4 regions of the Brevibacillus choshinensis genome follow, and region 1 is predicted to be linked to each of the others. Evidence: riboswitches for the same ligand, from Rfam matches in the RefSeq annotation. Region 1 holds a riboswitch; each other region holds the start of a gene.
What was found. Region 1 has a riboswitch for S-adenosylmethionine ahead of metK (methionine adenosyltransferase). Riboswitches for the same ligand answer to the same signal wherever they lie in the genome.
Positions count from the first base shown of each region.

Region 1 (3,110 bases):
TCGTCAGGCATCCCAGTTAGCCGGCGGGACCGTCATGACCGGAACTTTGCCGACCGCCACCGATTCTGACTGGTTCCAATTTACTGTCAGTACGGAATCATACGTTTATGTTCGAGCTCCTTTTGTTCCGGTCTCATCCGGTGTGAGAATCGCCTTGTACAATGGGAATAACTTCAACTACGCCTTGGCTTCGACCAATGAGGTAGCGGAATTGTCCGATCAGGGCAAGGAAATTTTAGGGCTTCGTCTGAAACCTGGGAAGTATTACATCCGTCTGAATAGTGGAGTTCCCTTTAAATATGATTCGTATCGGTTGACAGTGAATCAGCAAATGTTGGTTGGCGGATACCGCGATATTTCCACTCACTGGGCGCGTTCGGAGATTGTTCGTCTGAGCAATCGTGGCATTATCAAAGGCTTTAGCGATGCGACATTCAAGCCCAACCAAGCGGTAACTCGCGCACAATTTGCCACCATGCTCATCCAGGCGATGCGGTCAGATGGACTTCCGGTAGCTTCATCCTATACCGGCAAAACGACCTTCCGCGATTTGTCCAAGAAGCACTGGGCTTACAACAGCATGGGGATCGCTTATCAGGTCGGGATTATGAAAGGCTACCCGAACAAGCAAATGAAACCAGATCAGCCGATTACACGCGCCGAGATGGCCTCTATGATTGCGCGGGCGCATAATGTGTTGTTGTACAAGCGCAGCACGTCCAGCTATCGGGATGTACCGACGACTCACTGGGCTTCTCCGGCGATCGAAGCACTCACTTCGAGAAATTGGCTGAACGGCTACGGTGCAACGTTCAAACCGCAAGGAATCGCCACGCGGGCAGAGGTCGTAGTACTGATTACGAAGGCTTATAAATTCTAATAGCGACATCTGGGGAGGTAATCATTGATGAAACCAGTCACAAAGGGCTTGCTTGCAGCAGCGATCGGAGGTACGGCACTGTTTGCCTCTCAGGCCATGGCAGATGGAGTAGGCGGCGTACCGGGGTCTGTAGATGATCCGGTCGTAACCAAAAGTTATGTGGATCAGCAAATTCAGGCAGCTGGCGGCGGTGGGAGCACGCTGACGGTCGTGGAGGTAAATCCTGGACAGACACTGTACGGGTTTGAAGGCACTGAATTTATTGTCCGCACGGGGAAAGTACAAGCAGTAGCGGGCAACAAAGGCGACGGCCTGACAGACCTGACAGCTGGCGTAGACCTCAAAGGAGGAGCGGTCGTAGGCACGAATCACCTGCTGCTGATCGCACGCTCCGATAACCGCGGCTTGCGGCTTGCGTCCAATTACGACGGCGTTTCCCACATCATGGTTCGCGGAAAGTATGAGCTGCGGTAAAAGTCTATTGACACCATAGAAAAAAACAATTATTCTATAATCCGTAATGGATACTCTTATCCAGAGCAGGCGGAGGGACTGGCCCCATGAAGCCCGGCAACCGACTAGAGCGGTGCTAACCAGCAGAACGGACATCTGTTCTGGCCGATAAGAGGATGAAGGAAGCAAAAAGCGCTCAAACCTTTTCCTCCGACTTGTTGGAAAAGGTTTTTTTATTGCGTTTACGTCGATAAAATCCTGACTCGGCTACCACACTATTTGTATGAGGTCAAAGGAGGTAATTTTCTCATGGCTTTGCAAAAAGGTCGTCGTCTGTTCACATCTGAATCCGTAACCGAAGGACATCCGGATAAAATTTGTGACCAAATTTCCGATTCCATTCTTGATGCCATTCTGTCCAAAGATCCAAACGCGCGTGTCGCTTGCGAAACATCCGTAACTACGGGTCTCGTACTGGTTGCTGGTGAAATCACCACCAACACTTACGTAGATATCCAAAAGCTGGTTCGCGAAACCATTCGCGGCATCGGCTACGATCGTGCAAAGTTTGGCTTTGACGCAGACACTTGCGGTGTCATCACTGCAATCGGCGAACAATCCGCTGACATTGCGCTGGGTGTAGACCAGGCTCTGGAAGCGCGCGAAGGCCAAATGACTGACGCTGAGATCGAAGCGATCGGCGCTGGTGACCAAGGTCTGATGTTTGGTTTTGCTTGCAACGAAACACCTGAGCTGATGCCATTGCCAATCAGCATGGCTCACCAATTGGCTCGCCGTCTGACTGAAGTGCGCAAAAACGACACGCTGTCCTACCTGCGCCCGGATGGTAAGACACAAGTAACGGTTGAATACGATGGCGACAAACCAGTTCGTATCGACACCATCGTCATTTCTACCCAACATGCTCCTGAGACTACTCTCGAGCAAATCAAAAAAGACCTTGTCGAGCACGTAATCAAGCCTGTTGTTCCAGCAGAACTGCTGGATGCAGACACCAAGTACTTCATCAACCCAACTGGCCGTTTCGTTATCGGCGGACCACAAGGGGATGCTGGTTTGACTGGCCGCAAAATCATCGTAGATACCTACGGCGGTTATGCACGTCATGGCGGCGGTGCGTTCTCCGGTAAAGATCCGACCAAAGTGGACCGTTCCGGTGCTTACGCAGCTCGTTATGTAGCGAAAAACATCGTGGCAGCTGGTCTGGCTGACAAATGCGAAGTCCAAGTGGCTTATGCAATTGGGGTAGCACAACCTGTTTCCATCGCAGTCGATACATTTGGCACAGGAACTGTTTCCGAGGAAGATCTCGTGAAACTGGTTCGCAAGCACTTCGACCTGCGTCCTGCTGGTATCATCAAGCAACTGGACCTGCGTCGTCCGATTTACAAGCAAACAGCAGCTTACGGTCACTTTGGCCGTAACGACCTGAATGTTCCTTGGGAGCAAACAGACAAAGCGGATGCACTGAAACAAGACGCTGCAACATTGGCGAAATAAGAAGTAGCCGACGAAAGAGCCTAGTTACCATGCTAGGCTCTTTTTTTGATCAGTTCTCCGCCCATTTATTGGGGATTGGCATACAAAGGATTTTGTAGGACTATGTCGAATCTTCTTATGGGGAAGTAAGGAGGGGTTTTTTTGCCGAACAAGAGGCTCTTCCTAATTGTGTTTGTTACCTTTTTATTGATTATTATGACGGCAGGCATCATGGGAAGGGGACAGGAAGAAAAAAGAAATGTCCCGGAAGTGCAAC
Region 1 is NZ_CP069127.1:5,694,955-5,698,064, reverse strand. Features, by position in the region: gene JNE38_RS28470 (S8 family peptidase) at 1-880, shown strand, start outside; gene JNE38_RS28465 (hypothetical protein) at 908-1,354, shown strand; SAM riboswitch class I at 1,408-1,508, shown strand; gene metK (methionine adenosyltransferase) at 1,643-2,854, shown strand.

Region 2 (3,110 bases), 160 kb from region 1:
CGTTACGTCCTTTTACCGAGGGCATATACGTCAATACCCCAGATCTCTCAATAAAGAACTGGCCCGAAGAATACTATGGCAGTAACTTCGAGCGACTGACACGCGTGAAAGCTAAATATGACCCTACTAACTTTTTTCATTACCCTCAGAGCATTCCCCCAGCTGGAAACGAAATTTGATGAAGCCGGTGTCGAAGTGAAAATCCCCACATCCGCTCTAAGGATCTGGGGATTTACTCTTGATAAGGAAAAGTGATGGAGAATTTCGTGCCTACGTTCGGTTTGCTGTTTACGGTGACGGTGCCGCCAAACGTATGGATGACGTGATAGGAATACGTAAGACCCAAGCCGGTGCCGCTGGATTTGGTGGAAAAGTAAATGGACCCCAGCCGCTTCATTTGCCCTTCATCCATCCCCACGCCGTTGTCCTTGATGACCAGGATCGCTTTGCCTTCCTCCACCATCAGGGACAGGAACACTCTTCCTTTTCTCACATTGGCGCAGGCCTCGATCGCATTTTTGATGAAGTTGACGAGCACCTGCTTGATCTCATCCGGATTGGCCATGATGGTGACAGACGTTTCCGGTGTACGGACCTCCAACTCCACATTGTGCAGGATCGCAAAGGGCGACATCACGGCGCGCATGACCTTCAGCATTTCCGCGACGTTAACGGGCTCATACCGGTTTGTCAGCGGCTTTGAGATCGCGAGATATTCCGAGAGGATCATTTCCGTCCGTTGAATTTCGTCCATACAGATGTTCATGTACTGGGCGTTTTTGGTCAAATCCGTGGGGTTTTCCTGCATTAATCGCAGAAATCCTTTGACGGCCGTAAGCGGATTGCGCACCTCGTGGGCAAGGGAAGCGGCCACGTGGCTCATTGTCTCGATCTTTTCATTCTGTGCATGCTTGATAAAAATTTCCTTGTCCGATACCGATTTGCTGAAAAGGGACATCAATATCCAGATACCGAGTGAATTCTGCAGCGGAATCACAAGAAAGTGATAGGTAAGATTTTCAACAAAGTAGTGGGGGAAATAGAAATAGGTAAGGGTCAGGGCAACAATGGAAAACACCATGCCTGCCGAAATGGTGAAAATCGTTTTCCGGTGAGTTGTTTTATACGATCTGTACATAAGCAGGGACACCACGAAGGAAAAAACGGCAATCAGCATGGCGACGATCGATCCTTCGCCACCCAAATACAATCGATAAATGACAAATTCTCCAAGCAAAATGAGACCTGTCTGGATACCTCCGTAAACAAGCCCAAAAAACATGATGACATACCGAGTGTCAAAAATGACCCCGTCAATGACACTGGAGGCAAAGGTCATCGCGAGGAACAAGCTGATCGAACTGGTGAAGAGGATGAAGCTCCTGCTGAAATTTCTCATCTTGTCTCGGCAGTAGATATTGAACATCACAAAGGGAATTAATACAAAGAAAAATTGAAGGATGACTTCTTTTATTAGGCTCATCGGGCATCTCCACCGCAGACTGACTAACTATCATTTCCCGATATTTCGACACGCCCTTGCATAATCCCTCCCAAATTGTGGGTGTCTTTTGTCAGATGAACGCAAATTTTTAAAAGACCCAGTTGACAGGTGCGAATGCATTGATTATAGTCTGTATATATTAAAGCAAACGTTTCGAAAATAATAACTACTCTTATCCAGAGAAGGCTGAGGGAATGGCCCTATGAAGCCCGGCAACCTAGCACGCGAGAGGACTCTTGCGCGCCAAGGTGCTAACTCCAACAGGTAACGATACCTGACAGATGAGAGGCGGGAAATCGCTGATTTTAGCCTCTTTCTGTTGAAAGAGGCTTTTCTGCTTGACCTTTTCTGCGACGAGTCTATACACAAGGGGGAACATCCATGAAAAAGAAATTGGGTCTTCTGGTCACGCTGGCACTGACAGCTTCTCTCGCTTTGACAGCGTGCGGCAACGGCGGTGGAGCTGGCACGGCTGCTCCAAACGGCGCGTCTGGCGAGAAAACTAAGAAAATTGCGTTGATTATGCGTCAAAATGTTGGGACTTTTTCGGCGCAATACATCAACGGGGTCAAAAAAGAAGTGGAGAAAAACGGCGGCGAGCTGACGGTATTCAATGCGGACACCGATCTGGCGAAAATGGCTTCCAATCTCGATGCAGCGGTCAACCAGCACTTTGACGGCATCCTGATCGACCACGGTACAGCAGAAGCGCTGCAGCAAGGAACGCAAAAAGCGGTAGACAAGAAGATTCCTGTCGTCCTGTTCGACACGGACATCAAAATTCCGGGCGTGCCGATTGTAGCGCAGGACGACCAAAAGCTGGCTGACCTGAGCCTCGAGAAGCTGGCTGCGGACAATGGCAACAAAGGAAACATCGTGAAGATTTGGGTGGCAGGCTTTGCGCCTATGGAAAAACGTCAAATCACGTACGATGCATTCTTGAAGAAATATCCGGATATCAAAGAAGTAGCGGCTTTCGGTTCCGCGACCAACAATACCGCTCTGGATACGCAATCTCAGATGGAAGCGATCCTGAAGAAATATCCGAACAAAGGCGACATCACGGCAGTATGGGCAGCATGGGATGAGTTCGGTAAAGGTGCTACACGTGCGATCCAGCAAGCAGGACGCACCGAAATCAAAGTGTACTCCATCGACCTGAGCGATGAGGACCTGCAAATGATTCAGGAGCCAAACTCTCCTTGGGTAGCGACTGCTGCAGTTGACCCGTCCAACATCGGCCGCATCCAGGCGGAGACCGTGTTCAAGAAAATCAAAGGGGAAGAGGTTCCGGACAACGTCAACCTGACACCTGTTCTCGTGAAACAAGATGATCTGCCTAAGGACAAAAAAGTGACGATGGGCGATCTTTCCCAATACGTGAAAGAGTGGGGCAAGTAAGATCGGATAGAATGGCAGGCGATTCCCGTTGAACGCTCAACGGGAATCTTCCTTATCTAGGGGGTGTAAAGATTGGCAACCTTACAAATGCAAGGAATCGAGAAGCAATTTTCCGGTGTGCCTGCCCTGAGAACGGTGAATTTTGAAGTGAAGGCTGGAGAGGTACACGCCTTGCTGGGGGCAAACGGGGCCGGGAAAAGCACCT
Region 2 is NZ_CP069127.1:5,532,242-5,535,351, reverse strand. Features, by position in the region: gene JNE38_RS27680 (FAD-binding oxidoreductase) at 1-179, shown strand, start outside; gene JNE38_RS27675 (ATP-binding protein) at 233-1,483, opposite strand; SAM riboswitch class I at 1,674-1,792, shown strand; gene JNE38_RS27670 (sugar ABC transporter substrate-binding protein) at 1,886-2,905, shown strand; gene JNE38_RS27665 (sugar ABC transporter ATP-binding protein) at 2,978-3,110, shown strand, end outside.
Region 2: linked by a shared signal. The riboswitch ahead of JNE38_RS27670 (sugar ABC transporter substrate-binding protein) and the one ahead of metK (methionine adenosyltransferase) in region 1 are both predicted to bind S-adenosylmethionine.

Region 3 (3,110 bases), 2.7 Mb from region 1:
CTTTTTCACGATGAATTGCAGGAATTTTTCCATATCTTCGTATTCATCCCGATCCGGGTCAGCCAGACAGATGTCGATCACGTGGGCACCGCGCTTCACCTGCGCGCGTGCGATATCGGATGCCTCTTCGTATTGACCAGCGGCAATGAGATCTCGGAATTTTTTCGAGCCGATTACGTTCGTGCGCTCACCTACGAGCAGCGGTCGATTGTCATCCTCGACATACACGACCTCAATTCCGGATACAGCACTGACAGGGGGAATCTCATGCGCCCGCGGCTGGCAATCCTTCAAGGCTTCTGCCATCGCTCGAATATGGTCAGGAGTCGTACCGCAGCAGCCACCGGCAATGTTCAGCCACCCCTGCTCGGCAAACGCCCGCATTTTCGCTGCAAGACCCTGAGGTGTCTCGTGATAATGCCCGTTTTCATCCGGAAGTCCCGCATTTGGATAGCAGCTGACGCCACACTGTGCGAGACTGGACAAGGTCCGCAGATGATCACGCATGAATTCGGGCCCTGTCGCACAGTTCAGCCCGACTGACACTGGTTTGAGATGCTCCAGTGAAAAATAGAACGCTTCGATGTTTTGACCCGCAAGTGTGGTCCCCATCGGCTCGATCGTCCCCGAAAGCATGACGGGCAGCTCGGTGTTCAATTCGTCAAAGGCTTTGCGAATTCCGATTCCTCCCGCCTTGACGTTCAGCGTATCCTGAGAGGTCTCCAGCAAAAGGACGTCTGCGCCTCCGATAATCATCCCTTTCGCTTGGCGGTAATACGACTCGACCAGCTCTTCAAACGTGACACCGCCTGTCAAGGAAAGCGTCTTGGTGGTCGGCCCCATCGATCCTGCTACGTAACGCGGCCATTCCGGGGTCGAGTACGCATCCACCGCTTCTTTTGCCAGTCGTGTAGCCGCGATGTTAATTTCGAGGTCTTTGTCCGCAACGTCGTATTCTGCCAGAACCACTGAAGTAGCCCCGAACGTATTCGTCTCGACGATGTCTGCTCCGGCCTCCAAATACTTCTCATGAATGCCGCGAATCACGTCCGGTCTCGTCAGGTTCAACAATTCATTACATCCGTCGTACTCCTCACCGCCGAAGTCATCGGCAGTCAGGTTTGCCTGTTGCAGCATGGTTCCCATTGCACCATCGAGAATCAGAATTTTCCGGGAAAGCTGCTCGCGAAAAGTTGGTTTCATCAGCTTGCTCCTTTTTGGCTATCCTTCGCCATTTCATCCATTTCGTTTATTCGGTCGTGGAAAACCTGGCCTTGCCCAGCCTTGATGCGGCAAAGCCTTCGTACCCAGAAGGCACAAGTCTCGCTATGTTGCGCATATACGCGTAGGAAAATGGAGCGTTTCCTAGCTGAACAAAAAAATCCCCTTCTTTGAAAAGAAGAGGATTTGTCCGCGGAATGCAGTTGCACTTGGCCATCCTCTCATCTTTCAAAGCCGTAGCTTTGCTGGAATTGGCACCGGATTTCTACCGGTTGCCGAGGCTTCATCAGGCCAGTCCCTCTGCCTCTCTGGATAAGAGTCGTTCATCAATATGAAGTTGATTTGCAACTTTGTTGATGTTTGCAAGTATCTTATCACCCCCCTGTCTCTTCGTCAATTGAGAATTTGTCTAATATTAACTGTTGTCCAAAAAGCCAGCGCCCATTTTTCGGTGAGCTGGTCATCCGCCCACGCCAACCTGTGCGTTCGTGTATAGACTAGAGCATAACGGAAAGGAGGGGAAACAAAGATGAGTACATCTTTCTGCGGCGGTTTCTTCGGTGATAATTTCGCATTAGTGCTCGTACTGTTTATCCTGCTGGTAATTGTTGGGTGTTCCTGCGACTGCTAGTCAGTCGCCTGCGTAAAGAAAAGGGCCTGGAGCCTTTGTCTCCGGGCTCTTTTGCATGCCCAAAATCTTCGTTCGTTGTCACTCTCCGAGGCATTTGCTATACTGTATGAATGAGAAAACCTGGCTGCGCCAAGCTTTTGCAACCAAAGAGCACAGGCCTCGCCTCTGTTAACACATATACCGGATGAGAGCCTTTCCATTCTTATCTGTACAAAAAATGTATCGCGGCTTGGCAATACTAAAGGAGCGAACTGCTGTGGACACACTAGATGCCCGTGAAAAAGACGAATTTCTGTCCTCTCTCGAAACGATCAAGGAACTTGCTCATAGTGAATTCGAAACCTATTCGATCGTGAAAAACAGGGAGACGGGTGAACATTTTTTGCGTTACTTCCTCTCCCACATCAATCTTTCGGAGGGTGGACGACGGGATGATTACGATCACTTCATGCCCCTCGACTCCGATGATGTCCTGGGCTTGATGTTTGGAGACCAACCGTACCAATTTCCGGATCATTGGCGCAATCCTTACCTGCGCAGCGGCAATGACAACCGACTCATCCCTTTCGACCCGACCGAGAACTACGATCTGGAAGAAGAAGCTGCCGCTGAACTGGCCATGCTGGAGCAGCTGGAGCAATTCAAGCAGCAATGGATGAATGCCGAAAACATGAGCGCCGAAGAAAAAGAAAAATTGACCAAGCAATACTTCGCCCAGCTAGACAAGATTTTGCAAAAACCGGAAGAGTAAGTTGCACGACAGGTACAACACCAGCTATAATGCTAGAGAATAGATGAATCGTTGATGAGGAAAGTACTCCATGCAAAGAGCTTGTAGCGAGTCGGGGTTGGTGTGAGCCCGATGCCGGACCATGGAAGGAAACGCACCTCGGAGATGCGTCCTGAAAATCCAGCCTCGTGCGGATTGTGTAGGGAAATGCCGGGACTGCCCGATACAGCAGATGAAGCGGTTTTTGCCTTCGGGCAGAAACAACAGGAGTGGCACCGCGGGAGCACAACCTCTCGTCTCTTTTTTTCAGGAGACGCAGAGGTTTTTTTATTTGGGGCACTCAACCTTTTTCCAATCAGAAAGGAGATTCACATGAGCTACAAACACCAAGTGGCGGAGAAAATCGCCGACGCCCTCGCACAGCAGGGTGTAGAAAACTTTCCAAAAGAAACCGTATACGGCATGTTGGAGACACCTCCAAACCCGGCAATGGGAGATATCGCTTTCCCATGCTTCCAATTGGCAAAA
Region 3 is NZ_CP069127.1:2,258,812-2,261,921, reverse strand. Features, by position in the region: gene metH (methionine synthase) at 1-1,203, opposite strand, end outside; SAM riboswitch class I at 1,440-1,540, opposite strand; gene JNE38_RS11540 (YjcZ family sporulation protein) at 1,751-1,852, shown strand; gene JNE38_RS11535 (hypothetical protein) at 2,109-2,603, shown strand; T-box leader at 2,646-2,886, shown strand; gene argS (arginine--tRNA ligase) at 2,955-3,110, shown strand, end outside.
Region 3: linked by a shared signal. The riboswitch ahead of metH (methionine synthase) and the one ahead of metK (methionine adenosyltransferase) in region 1 are both predicted to bind S-adenosylmethionine.

Region 4 (3,110 bases), 1.5 Mb from region 1:
TCATTTCCTGATCCGCGGGTCCAGTGCATCCTGCAGACCGTCCCCGAGTGCGTTGCACGCGAACATGGTAAGCGAGATCATGAATCCCGGAAAAAACAGCCGCCACCACTGCCCGCTCAGCACAACCGCCAGCGCGTCGTTGGCCATCGTTCCCCAACTGGCCGTCGGCGCTTGCACGCCCAGCCCGAGGAAGCTGAGAAACGACTCGGCGAAGATCGCATGCGGAATCGTAAAGGTCAGGTTGACGATGATGACGCCGATTGTATTGGGCAGCAGATGCTGGAGGATGATCTTGGCATGCGAGGTTCCCAGCTTTTCAGAGGCCAGCACAAACTCCTGCCGTTTGATCTGCATGATTTGCCCTCTGACCAAGCGGGCCATGCCCACCCAGCCGGTCAGCGAAAGGGCAATAATGATCGTTGCGAGTCCGGGCTCCAGAATCACCATCAGCAGGATCACCACCAGCAGATACGGGATGCTGTAGAGAACTTCAGCCATCCGCATCAGGATATTGTCCACACGGTCGCCCAGCTTGCTCCTTCCTGCCATGTATCCGGAAATGCCGCCGATGCATACTCCGATCACCAGGTCGATGGCAGCAGCAGCCACACCGATAAACAAAGAGATCCGACCGCCCATCCAGGTACGCGCCCACATGTCACGGCCCAGGTCATCCGTTCCAAACCAGTGCTCGCCCGACACCTGCAGATTCCCCTGCGTCAACGACTGGTCATGCGGGCTGTAGGGAACGAGCATCGGTCCGATGATCGAGAGGGCCACCACTGCCGCGAGCAGGATAAACCCGAGCATCGCCAGCTTGTTGCGGCATACCCGCTGCAAAACCTCCTGCCAATACCCAAGACTGGGACGTTCCGAATGTTCTTCGGTTATCCGGCTCCGGTCGAGTGGTCGAAACAGGGAATCCAGTTGTGTTGCCTGATTGGCCATAAAGCTACTTCCCTCCGCTCGTCAATCTGATGCGCGGGTCAATCACCCGATACAGCAGGTCGATGATGTACAAGGTAAAAATGAGCACAAAGCTGTAAAACACCGTCATTCCCAAAATCACAGGATAATCGCGGTTAAAAATGCTTTCCACGAAGTATTTGCCGAGCCCGGGAATGGCGAAAATCTTTTCCACCACGAAGGTACCGGTCAGCAGATTGGCAAAAAGCGGACCGATAAAGGTAAGCACAGGCAGCATGGCGTTGCGCATCCCGTGTCTGACGACGATGGAAAAGGTGCCGAGCCCTTTCGCCTCTGCGGTGCTTATGTAATCCTGCTGCCAAACCTCAAGCATGCTGGCTCGTACGAAGCGGGCGATAATGGCAAGTGGTCCGATGGCGAGCGCAAGCGTGGGAAGGATCGAGTGCTCCCAGCTCCCCCATGCGGCGACGGGCAAAAGCTCCCATTTGACCGCCATGTACTTGATCAATAGCGGCGCCAAAATAAAACTTGGGACGGAGATCCCGATGATCGCTGCGAACATGGACAGGAAATCCAAGCTCCGATTGTGATAGAGTGCCGCGATGATTCCGAGTGTGATTCCACCAGCCAGCGCGACAACAAACGACTGGATTCCCAGAACAGCCGAAGCGGGAAAGCCCTCTGCAATCAGCGTGTTCACGTCCCTCGTCTTGGACTGGATGGATGGTCCCAGGTCAAATTGCAGCAATCCTTTCAGATAAAGCAGGTACTGTACCGTGATCGGCTGATCCAGGTTGTACTCCGCCCGCATGTTTTTCACCACTTCTTCCGGAAGCATTTTGGCGTCAGACGCGAACGGGTCTCCCGGAATCAGGTGCATGATCGCAAACGTCACCGTGACAATGATCCACAGCGTAACCAGCATGAGAAAGCCACGCTTGACCGCATAATGAAACACGTTGTTTCCTCCTTTGCACAATACAAATTAAAACGATGCGAATACTATGAATTAGGTATATAGAAAGCCCCTCTCCGAAAAGAAGAGGGGCGATTTCACGATTCCCACCTTCTCATCTCTCAGAATAACTCCGCAGGATTTGGCACCGTATGGTTAATCAGACCAAGGTTGCCGGGTTTCATCGGGCCAGTCCCTCCACCGCTCTCGATAAGAATGTTCTATAAAATTAAATTTCATCCACAAAATTCATTTTTATCTTATCATTTTACTCGGATATGTCAATGCAGTTCAGTTACAATTGATTTTTCTTTATTTATGAAATTGCAGTCCGATCCTAGCCTCCCAAAGCATAAAAAAGAAACCCCGAAAACCCGGGGTTTCTCTCGCTCCCTGCCGATTGTTCAATCGGCTTTTTTCTTTGTCTCACATTCTTAATACGCTTTCTCCGCCTTTTTCTGTCCGATGGGCAGCAGTTTATCGACTGACAGAAGCGGACTGCCTGCCAGAACCAGATAAACGGACATCGCGAGCAGAGAGAGGTGCAATTCGTTGCCTGTGAAGAAGCCTCTTTCCGACGGCATGACGAACATGACGACGATCATGATCCATGCGAACAGCAGAGGAACGATTCGTGTTCCGAGGCCGATGAGGACGAGAATGCCTCCGAACAGCTCAATGGAAGCCACGACATTGGCCATCCAGCCTGGAATGCCGAGTGACGAGAAAAACCCAGCCGTGCCTTCGAGCGCCTGAAACTTGTCCAAACCGTGATTGATAAAGACAATTCCCAGGATGACCCGAACCAGCAAAGCTCCTACTTCCTGCATCGTTTTCGTATTCATATTACCTTCCTCCTCAAAAGGGGCTTGTCTATTCGTTTTAAACTACACAATGTAGTGTAAACCCGTAAAAAAATCAGGCCATAGAGACCCAGAATAGCTGACTTAACAAGATGATGACACTAACGGAAATAAAAACTGAGATTGTCGGCAGCTGAAAAGGTACCTCTTTCTTCGGGTCAAGCAGCCGCTGGATTCGGTAATTGATCGCAGTATCGGCAAAGGAAACATGAGCAGCTTGCATGACAGGCATCGTTTGTCTTTGCTTGACCAGCTTCAGCAAGGCACGTCCCAGATCTGCCATCCCTCCCGTTTGTTCCATCGCGTGACGGTCAGCCAAAACCTCTCTGACCACTTTATAATTCGTGTGTATATGCTTCAATACG
Region 4 is NZ_CP069127.1:1,076,853-1,079,962, reverse strand. Features, by position in the region: gene JNE38_RS05840 (ABC transporter permease) at 1-948, opposite strand; gene JNE38_RS05835 (ABC transporter permease) at 953-1,885, opposite strand; SAM riboswitch class I at 1,995-2,099, opposite strand; gene JNE38_RS05830 (DoxX family protein) at 2,317-2,727, opposite strand; gene JNE38_RS05825 (M56 family metallopeptidase) at 2,801-3,110, opposite strand, start outside.
Region 4: linked by a shared signal. The riboswitch ahead of JNE38_RS05835 (ABC transporter permease) and the one ahead of metK (methionine adenosyltransferase) in region 1 are both predicted to bind S-adenosylmethionine.